4 regions of the uncultured Planococcus sp. genome follow, and region 1 is predicted to be linked to each of the others. Evidence: riboswitches for the same ligand, from Rfam matches in the RefSeq annotation. Region 1 holds a riboswitch; each other region holds the start of a gene.

Region 1 (2,189 bases):
CTCTTCCGTAACTCCCGATGCTTTCAGCTCTTCGTCGTTCAATTGCTGATGCGTAGTGGAAGCCGGGTGGATAATCAATGATTTAGCGTCTCCTACGTTTGCGACATGCGACCAAAGATTGACGCTGTCGATCACTTTACGGCCTGCTTCCCGTCCGCCTTTTATGCCAAAATTGACAATCGAACCGTAACCGTCATTCTTCAAATATTTTTTCGCCAATTGATGCGATGGGTGATCTTCAAAGCCCAGGAAATTGACCCATTCGATTTGCGGATGCTGTTTTAAGTAATCCGCAATAATTTGAGCATTGGTGTTGTGTTTAGGGATGCGAAGATGCAAAGTCTCAAGACCCTGCAGCAAAGCATGCGCACTATCCGGACTCAGTGAAGGTCCAAAATCCCGCAGCAGCTGCACCCGAAGCTTCGTCGCAAATGCTGCATCCGGCACATCAATGCCGTAACGCAATCCATGATACGATTCATCCGGCTCTGTGTAATTCGGGAAACGCGGATTGTCCCAATTGAATTTCCCGGCATCTACTGCGACGCCGCCGATTGTCGTGCCGTGTCCGCCAATCCATTTCGTAGCGGAATGGATGACCACATCTGCACCGAATTCGATCGGGTTGCTGCCGTATGGAGAAGCGAATGTATTGTCGATCAATAACGGTAATCCATTCGCATGGGCGATTTCCGCTACCTTCTCAACATCAAAGACATTCAAGCTTGGATTGCCGATAATTTCGCCGAATAACGCTTTGGTTTTATCTGTAATAGCTGCTTTAAAGTTTTCAGGATTTGTCGCATCGACAAATATTGTCTTGATGCCGTAACGCGGCAATGTATTGGCGAATAAATTGTACGTACCGCCATAAAGATTGCTGTCCGCTACGATTTCGTCACCGGCTTCTGCAATATTCAAAACAGAAAACGCAATAGCCGCCATTCCGGAGGATAGTGCAACCGCAGCAGTGCCGCCTTCCAATAATGCCACCCGTTGTTCAAATACATCGACTGTGGGATTCATGATGCGCGAGTAGATATTGCCGGTATCCTTCAAGCCGAACAGATCCTGCGCATGCTGTGTGTCTTTAAAGACATAGGAAGTTGTTTTATAAACCGGTACCCCTCTGGATCCGGTTGTCGGATCTGGCTGTTGTCCCCCGTGCAATAATAAAGTTTCTGGTTTCAAATTCGTCATTTTCCATTCCCCCTGTTTTTTATTGATCCATAATGGTCGAAGAAAGCAGCAAAAAGCCCCCTTCGCTAAGAAGAGGGCCGTAAATTACGGAGTTTCCTCCTCTCATCTGTCAGAATCAGTCGTTCGATCCTGTAGGAATTAGCACCTTTCCAGACATGTGTGTCTGTTGGTTGCCGGGCATCGCAGGGCCTATCCCTCCGCCACTCTTGATAAGAGTATTTGATTTGGTTTTTCATCTTGTTGAGAAGTATAAAAATTTCAGCGCGATTTGTCAAGTCCATTAGTCAAAAAATTTTGAAACCTTGTCCTGCTTCAAACGTTATCTTTTAAGGTAGAGGAGGAATTGGCATGTTTATCTGGATGTTGCTATTATTTATTATCTGTTATGTAATCGGCTGTTTTCATGGATCACTTGCAGCTCAGGCTCTATCAGGGGTCAACGTCAAAAAGGAAGGTGTAAAAAATTCCGGGGCTTCCAATGCAGCCATCGTACTGGGATGGAAATATGGTTTGCTTGTCGCTTTCATCGATATTTCTAAAGGCTTTGCTGCTGTTGCAGGCTTACGTCTTTTGCTGGATTCCAGCAGTCTTTCTCCTGAAATGATCTGGACCCTGTTGTTCATCGCAGGTGCCGGCGTAATTTTCGGCCATAACTTTCCGTTCTATATGAATTTCAATGGCGGCAAAGGCACGGCTTCTGTAATTGGCGTCATGCTGGCCCTCGATTGGAAGCTTGGACTGGTCGGACTGCTCTTGCTCATCGGCGTTTCGCTCGCCACCGATTATTTGGTCATTGGCGTACTGGTGCTTTACGCGGTTTATTTTATGATTGCTTTCGGTCCTGCTGTTGGACCATGGCCATTACTCACAGCCTTGGCTTTATTCGCAATGGCGGTATGGAAGCATAGCGAAAACATTATTCGAATAAAGAATGGAAGCGAGAGCAAAGTATCCTCCATCTTTAAGAAGAAGCCTTCAACCCCTATAAA
Region 2 (2,189 bases), on a different contig from region 1:
TTGCTGTGCGCGTTTCACTAATGTAACGTATTGTCTCCCTTCGCCGTAAGCATGGCGGATCAAGCGGGTATCGCCGTGATGGCTGCCATAGATATGCGGAGGATCAAAGGCATCGATCAAAACAATTTTCACATTTTGCTGTGCCAAAAAAGCGCCGGCAGCCATTCCCATTGTTCCAGCACCAATTATTGCGACATCATAAATAGTTTCTTTGTTCATTTTTTCACTCCGATCTTCCTCGATAGTAAGGTGGTTTTAAAATGCCGGTTCGTGTAAAAAATAAGGGTGAATTATTACTAGATGGTATGGAAGACGTGAGTGATTGTCAATCGTCCATTATGCGCTTCACTCGTTAAATTATTTCAACGGGAATTCAGAAACTGGGAGACAATCTGCAATGGAGCTCCATTCGTTGGGTATAAACGCCCGTTTTGTGCAAAAAAATTTTGAGTAAATTCGAAATAGAATAAAAATGTATTTGACATGAGAGCCAATGTCAAATACTATCGTTAATATGAAAAAAAAAATTAAATAACTTATCAAGAGAGACTGAGGGACAGGCCCTGTGAAGTCCAGCAACCATCATTTTTATGAGAGGTGCTAATTCCTGCAGAGTGTTTTATTCTGAGAGATAAGAATTTGGCTGAAACCTCTTTCCTATTGGAAGAGGTTTTTTTGTTTCCAAAGGGCGATTGCAAAAATGATTTTCTTGAAAAGTAGAAAAAGGAGGTTTTCGGTGACTTGGAAATATGCAAAAGAAAAAGGATGACCCCATGTATGGATAAGCAACTAGTCCTTTGCCGGCAGTAATGTCTTTACATTCAGCTTACATAGCAAGAAAAATTGGCTTTTGCCTTTCCCCATCAAATTGACTTACGGCTTGTTGCCTAAAAAAGGAGCATGAAAATGAAAAGAAAACATTATGTATTGAGTTCACTGTTTTTATCACTGGGTGTAATCGGGGCATTAAGCGGATGCTCGTCGGAAGAAGCGACAAGTTCTACGGGCGATCAAGTGGTTGTGGTAGGAACGCAAAATGATTATCCGCCTTTCGCTTTTGCGGATGACACCAATGAACTGACAGGGTATGACGTTGAAATGGTAAAAGCAATCGATGAAAAATTGGATGGTTATACATTCGAATTTGTCGCCGTTCCGTGGGATAGCATGTTTCTTGCACTCGAATCCAATAAGGTTCAGGCAATCGCAGACCAAGTAGCGAAAACACCTGAACGCCAGGAAAAGTACTTGTTCACCGATGAATCCTATTTTGCAGCGGAAACAGTCATTGCGGTGAAAACCGGAAGAGAAGACATCCAGACTGTAGAGGATTTAGAAGGAAAGGCGGTTGGCGCTTTAGCGGGGGATTCCTATACGCTGTTGCTGGAGGAATACAACGAAACAGCAGATACGCCCATTGAGTTGAAATACAGCGAAAGTGGAAACCCTTCGGAAATTTTGCAGGACGTGCAAAATGGCCGTGTCGATGCCTACGTGAATGATCCGATTATGATGAATGCGGTATTGGAAAAAAACGATTTAGGGGTAGAAATTGTAGGGCAGCCTTTGGTGAATGATGACATGGGAATTGTGTTGAAGAATGGGGAAGAAGGCGAAAAATTAAAATCCTTAATCGATCCCATCCTGAAAGAACTGAAAGAAGATGGCACCTTAGCGGATCTGTCGATCAAATGGACTGGCGGAGAATATATCCCTGAATAGGTTTGTGGAAGGAAAGAGACAATGGAAAATCTACTGGATATACAATTTTTAATCGAAAGTTTTCCTGCTATTATTTCACGGCTACCGATTACCATCGGGATAGCTGTCGGCTCATTGGTTTTGAGTTTATTCATCGGGGTTTTTACCGCATTGATCAAAATATACAAGGTTCCGGTATTAAGTGTGGTTTCATCGATATACATCTCTTTTGTCAGAGGAACTCCTTTACTGGTCCAAATCTATTTGGTGTTTTATGGAATACCGAAGATCATCTACTATCTACAGATTGAATACGGCTGGCTTCAGTCCGCCGACGTCAACAGTATACCGCCCGAAGTATATGCGCTACTGGCATTTTCCATTAATCTGGGTGCTTATTTGTCCGAGACGATCCGGTCAGCGATCGAATCGGTTGATCGGGGACAATTTGAAGCTGCAAAAGCAATCGGGATGAAGCCTACACAAAT
Region 3 (2,189 bases), on a different contig from region 1:
AAGAGGGAGAAGTCTGCACCGGCATAGCGGATCAGTTTCCCGAGTGCGAGCGGCGCAGCTAGGCCATAAAATGCGGATGAAGTGAAGGCACCACTGAATGCAGGATGCGCCATCAGCGGCAAACCGATCTCATCATCTTCCGCCAATTCCTGCAGCACATCGAGGCCGTATGCGTGGACGTTGAACAGTAAGGCATCCGCTCCCAGCTCCCGTGCTTTTCGTGCCTTTCCTTTCAGGTCGGAAGTTCTGCCCGACAGGTTCACCGCATAATGTGTGCGGTGGCCCGTTTCTTCATAGACATTTTCCAGTACTCTTTTACCCGTTGTGATGCGGCTTTCGAATGGAGTCAGCGGATTGTCGAACAAAATTTCGTCGTCTTTGACAAGGTCTACGCCGCCTAAAGCTTGCTCGCGCAATTGAGCAGACAGAAAATCCAGGTCGCGGCCGATGACGCCTTTGAATATGCTCATCAGAAGCGGCCTTCCGGCTACGCCAAGTGTATTGCGAATTTCTTCTATTCCGAAGCGCGGACCAGGAAAGTGGCTGAGCAGATCATGGCTGAAATCCAAATCCAATAGCTTCACTTCACCATCCAGGGATAGTTTGCCGAAAACCGTGGTCAGGATGGCAGGAAAGTCAGCTGAGAAATTGATGCTCGGGTAGGCAATCTCGAGTTCTGCCTTTATCAGCTCCGGCTTCAATGGATGGCTGTCTTCCGTAAACTCTTCGATGGAAACAACATGTCCCTTATGGTGTTTCAGTTGTGCCTGTTCAAGCAGCGGCAAGTCTGTCCAGGAGCCGATCGTCAGTCCCAAAGCAATGCCTTCCGCTTTTTTTTCGAAGGAACCGGGCTTTCCGTATACTTGATAAGTAGCAGTCAATACGCTCATCTATTCCACACTCCCATGCAATTTAAAAAATAAAAAACCTCTTCAAATAAGAAGAGGTTAAGGGCGTTAACAACTTCTTATTTCTCAGCCATCGGTTCTGGCTGCAAGAATTAGCACCGTGTCCATCATTGGACCGGTTGCCGGGTATCATAGGGCTTGTCCCTCCACCTGCTCTGAATAAGAAAGATATGAAATTGAGTAAAATAATTTTATAATTTAATCCAAAATAACTAAGTCGATTTAATACAGTAAAGTAATTCTGATTATTTCATGTGAGCAGAAGTCTGTCAACTCTGTTATCAAAAAATTGTTTTTATTGGAAAAATGCGTTGACAGTCAATTCTGAATCGTGATAGGATTCTCTTCATAAACTTAATAGTAATACATGTAGTACTCTTATCAAGAGCTGGCAGAGGGATTTTGGCCCGATGACGCCCAGCAACCGACCGTAATACCGTTGTGAGACGGGGCGCTTTGGCGCCAGGATGAACATCCTGTAAGGCACGGTGCTAATTCCATCAGAAATTTATTTTCTGAAAGATAAGAGGCATGGAATCTCTTATTCTGGCCTCTTTCTTTTGAAAGAGGCTTTTTATATTGCAGAAGAAAGGAAGAAAAATCATGACTCTTACTGTTCCCACTACTTATAAAGCATTAACTGAATCGACGGCGATCGCATTGGCAAAGGCTGTCCATCCATTCGATGGCAATGCCCGATTGACTTGCCGGGAAATCGGCGATGGCAACTTGAATTATGTTTTTCAGATTGAAGATCCGCAAACCGGCAAGCGGCTGATCATTAAACAGGCATTGCCATATGCGAAAGTAATCGGTGAAAGCTGGCCGCTGACTTTGAAGCGGGCAACCATTGAAGCCAATGTCCTGAGAAAACACGGAGAGTTCGTTCCTTCATTGGTACCTGCAGTCTATGCTACGGATGAAGAGTTGGCCATTACGGTGATGGAAGACTTGTCCCATCTTGAGATTGCAAGGGAAGGCTTGGTCAACGGAGAAAATTTCCCGAGACTGTCGCAGGATATCGGTGAATATTTGGCGCAGACTTTATTCCATACATCGGATTACGGCTTGCATCCTTTTGAGAAAAAGGGTTTGGCTGCTGAGTTCTCCAACCCGGAGCTCTGCAAGATCACGGAAGATCTCATCTTTACAGATCCCTTTTTCGACGTTGAGACCAATGATTACGAACCGCAGCTCCAATCAGCGGTAGAAGCGATCTGGAGCGATCGTAAGCTGCAGCTGGAAGTGGCGAAATTGAAGAAGAGCTTTTTGACTGAATCG
Region 4 (2,189 bases), on a different contig from region 1:
CCCAAAAAAATCACGCCTGTTCATCAAGCGTGCAAGCGCCAGGCTGACCAAAAATACACATAATGTGGAAATGACCGCGACTCTCAGCGATAACCAAAGCGGAGACAAATCATATGGCATCATGGCGTTTTTCCATCTCCCGGCAAAAAGCCGTAGTCTTCAAGAATGGCCTGGCCTGTTGGACCCGTGACAAAATCCAGAAAAGCCGCAGCAGCCTGCTGATTCTCTGACGCGGTTACAACGGCTCCGGGGTAGACGACAGGATCCCGCTGTCCGGGCACCTCAAGCATCGCTGTTATTTCCCGGGAAATAACGGCATCGGAAGAATAGATGATGCCAAGACCTGCATTCCCGCTTTCTACGTAAGTCACCACTTGCCTTGCGTCTTTGGCATAGATCAGACGCCCTTCAAGCGGCTGCCATAACCCTTGGCTTTCCAATGCCTGCCTTGTATACTCTCCAACCGGCACACTATCAGGCTCTCCAACGGCAATGGTTTCTTCTGCATCCATCACTACTTCCTCAAAATCCACCGATTCCGGGAACTCTTCCAAAGAAGCCAGGACCAGCCGATTTTCAGCAAATGGACTGATGCTTACCGATTCTATGAGCTGCTGCGATTCGAGCAGGTCCATATCCTTTACGCTGGCCGATAAAAACAAATCTGCAGGTGCCCCTTGCTCGATTTGGCTTCTCAGCTTGCTGGATGATCCGTAATTGAAGGATAAGTCAATATCCGGTTCCACCTGCTGAAATTCCTCTTCCATCTTTTTCATAACTTCCGTCAGGCTTGAGGCTGCCGAAACCAAAAGCTCACTGTCGTTGCCAGCCGATGTATTGCTGCAGGCGCTCAGCAGGATGGCTATGCTTATAATAGTTATCATTTTTTTCATTAATAAAGACCCCTTATTCGTTTGAAATGCAGCTCACCGGTTCCGGTAAATTCTCCACGTACCTTTAGTATAACGCCAGCTGAAGAGAAGCTAAATAATTTTGCGAATAATCTTGTAAGAAACAGAGCATTTGAGTAAAATAAAGAGAAACTTCAATCAGTAAAGACTTTTTCACTCTTTACTGATGAAAGCTGAACAAATTCAACAAAAAATTAAATATGCTACATCCTTATCAAGAGAGGCAGAGGGAATGGCCCTACGACGCCCGGCAACCGCCAGTTAACTTAACTGGAATGGTGCCAAATCCAGCAGAAGCACGATGTTCTGAAAGATGAGGAAGAGAATTCACCAGCAGACAACCACTCTTCCCTTTTTCAGCGGAAGAGTTTTTTTATTTTAAGGAGTGATATCTATGAAGTTGAGCAAAGCCGAACGAATCAAAAAAACACGGGTACCCGTAGTGGATCCCGCACTGGCTGAACGCCTGCCACCTGGCCAAGTGCTGACCGAGCGCTTTCCGGTCCTGCACGAAGGCGAAGTGCCGGTCTATGATATGGCCACCTGGACCTTGAAGATCTTTGGCCAGGTCGACAAGGAAGTTACACTGCATTACGACGACTTATTGAAATTGCCACAAACGAGGATTACCCGCGACATCCATTGTGTCACGCGCTGGTCACGCTTCGATAATACCTTTACAGGCGTCCGCTTTATCGATCTGATGAAAGAACTGGGCGTAACACCGAAAAGCGGTTATGTGATGCTTCATGGTGATTATGATTACACCACCAATCTTGCGCTGTCCGACCTCGACCGGGAAGACGTGCTGCTTGCCCATTCACTTGACGGCGAACCACTGACGGCCAAACACGGTTATCCGCTGCGTTTCGTGGTGCCTCATCTGTATTTCTGGAAAAGCGTCAAATGGGTCCGCGGCATCGAATTCATCGACAAAAACCAGCCCGGCTTCTGGGAGCAGAACGGCTTCCACATGAACGGCGATCCGTTTCAGGAAGAGCGCTTTTCAGGTGAAGACCTGGAGATTCCAGAGGATGAATGGGAGAAAAAGGATTTTGACTGACTCTGTTCAGTCTTATGATTCCAAGACAATTGAACTGTCACTTTAAGAGATAATTTGCATCAATTCCAAACTTTGTTTTGCGTATTATTTCAAAGAACCCATCAACCTTTTATGCGAAGGTTGATGGGTTCTTTAGATTATCTATAAAATTTATGGCCGCTTACGATAAACCCACATACGTAAACCCTTTGCTACATTCCCGAAAAAAGTTAGCC

Evidence for each region. Region 1 has a riboswitch for S-adenosylmethionine ahead of Q0785_RS01175 (O-acetylhomoserine aminocarboxypropyltransferase/cysteine synthase family protein). Riboswitches for the same ligand answer to the same signal wherever they lie in the genome.
Region 2: it holds a riboswitch for S-adenosylmethionine, as region 1 does, so the genes downstream of both, Q0785_RS15090 (transporter substrate-binding domain-containing protein) here and Q0785_RS01175 (O-acetylhomoserine aminocarboxypropyltransferase/cysteine synthase family protein) in region 1, are expected to answer to the same signal.
Region 3: it holds a riboswitch for S-adenosylmethionine, as region 1 does, so the genes downstream of both, mtnW (2,3-diketo-5-methylthiopentyl-1-phosphate enolase) here and Q0785_RS01175 (O-acetylhomoserine aminocarboxypropyltransferase/cysteine synthase family protein) in region 1, are expected to answer to the same signal.
Region 4: it holds a riboswitch for S-adenosylmethionine, as region 1 does, so the genes downstream of both, Q0785_RS13765 (sulfite oxidase-like oxidoreductase) here and Q0785_RS01175 (O-acetylhomoserine aminocarboxypropyltransferase/cysteine synthase family protein) in region 1, are expected to answer to the same signal.

Annotation. Positions count from the first base shown of each region.
Region 1 covers NZ_CANMXD010000001.1:226,845-229,033, reverse strand. The annotation lists gene Q0785_RS01175 (O-acetylhomoserine aminocarboxypropyltransferase/cysteine synthase family protein) at 1-1,200, opposite strand, end outside; SAM riboswitch class I at 1,300-1,416, opposite strand; gene Q0785_RS01170 (glycerol-3-phosphate acyltransferase) at 1,549-2,189, shown strand, end outside.
Region 2 covers NZ_CANMXD010000010.1:134,128-136,316, reverse strand. The annotation lists partial or broken gene solA (N-methyl-L-tryptophan oxidase) at 1-219, opposite strand, end outside; SAM riboswitch class I at 534-638, shown strand; gene Q0785_RS15090 (transporter substrate-binding domain-containing protein) at 907-1,722, shown strand; gene Q0785_RS15085 (amino acid ABC transporter permease) at 1,744-2,189, shown strand, end outside.
Region 3 covers NZ_CANMXD010000010.1:81,175-83,363, reverse strand. The annotation lists gene mtnW (2,3-diketo-5-methylthiopentyl-1-phosphate enolase) at 1-890, opposite strand, end outside; SAM riboswitch class I at 965-1,074, opposite strand; SAM riboswitch class I at 1,284-1,437, shown strand; gene mtnK (S-methyl-5-thioribose kinase) at 1,512-2,189, shown strand, end outside.
Region 4 covers NZ_CANMXD010000009.1:62,008-64,196, forward strand. The annotation lists gene modB (molybdate ABC transporter permease subunit) at 1-123, opposite strand, end outside; gene modA (molybdate ABC transporter substrate-binding protein) at 120-893, opposite strand; SAM riboswitch class I at 1,120-1,231, shown strand; gene Q0785_RS13765 (sulfite oxidase-like oxidoreductase) at 1,312-1,974, shown strand.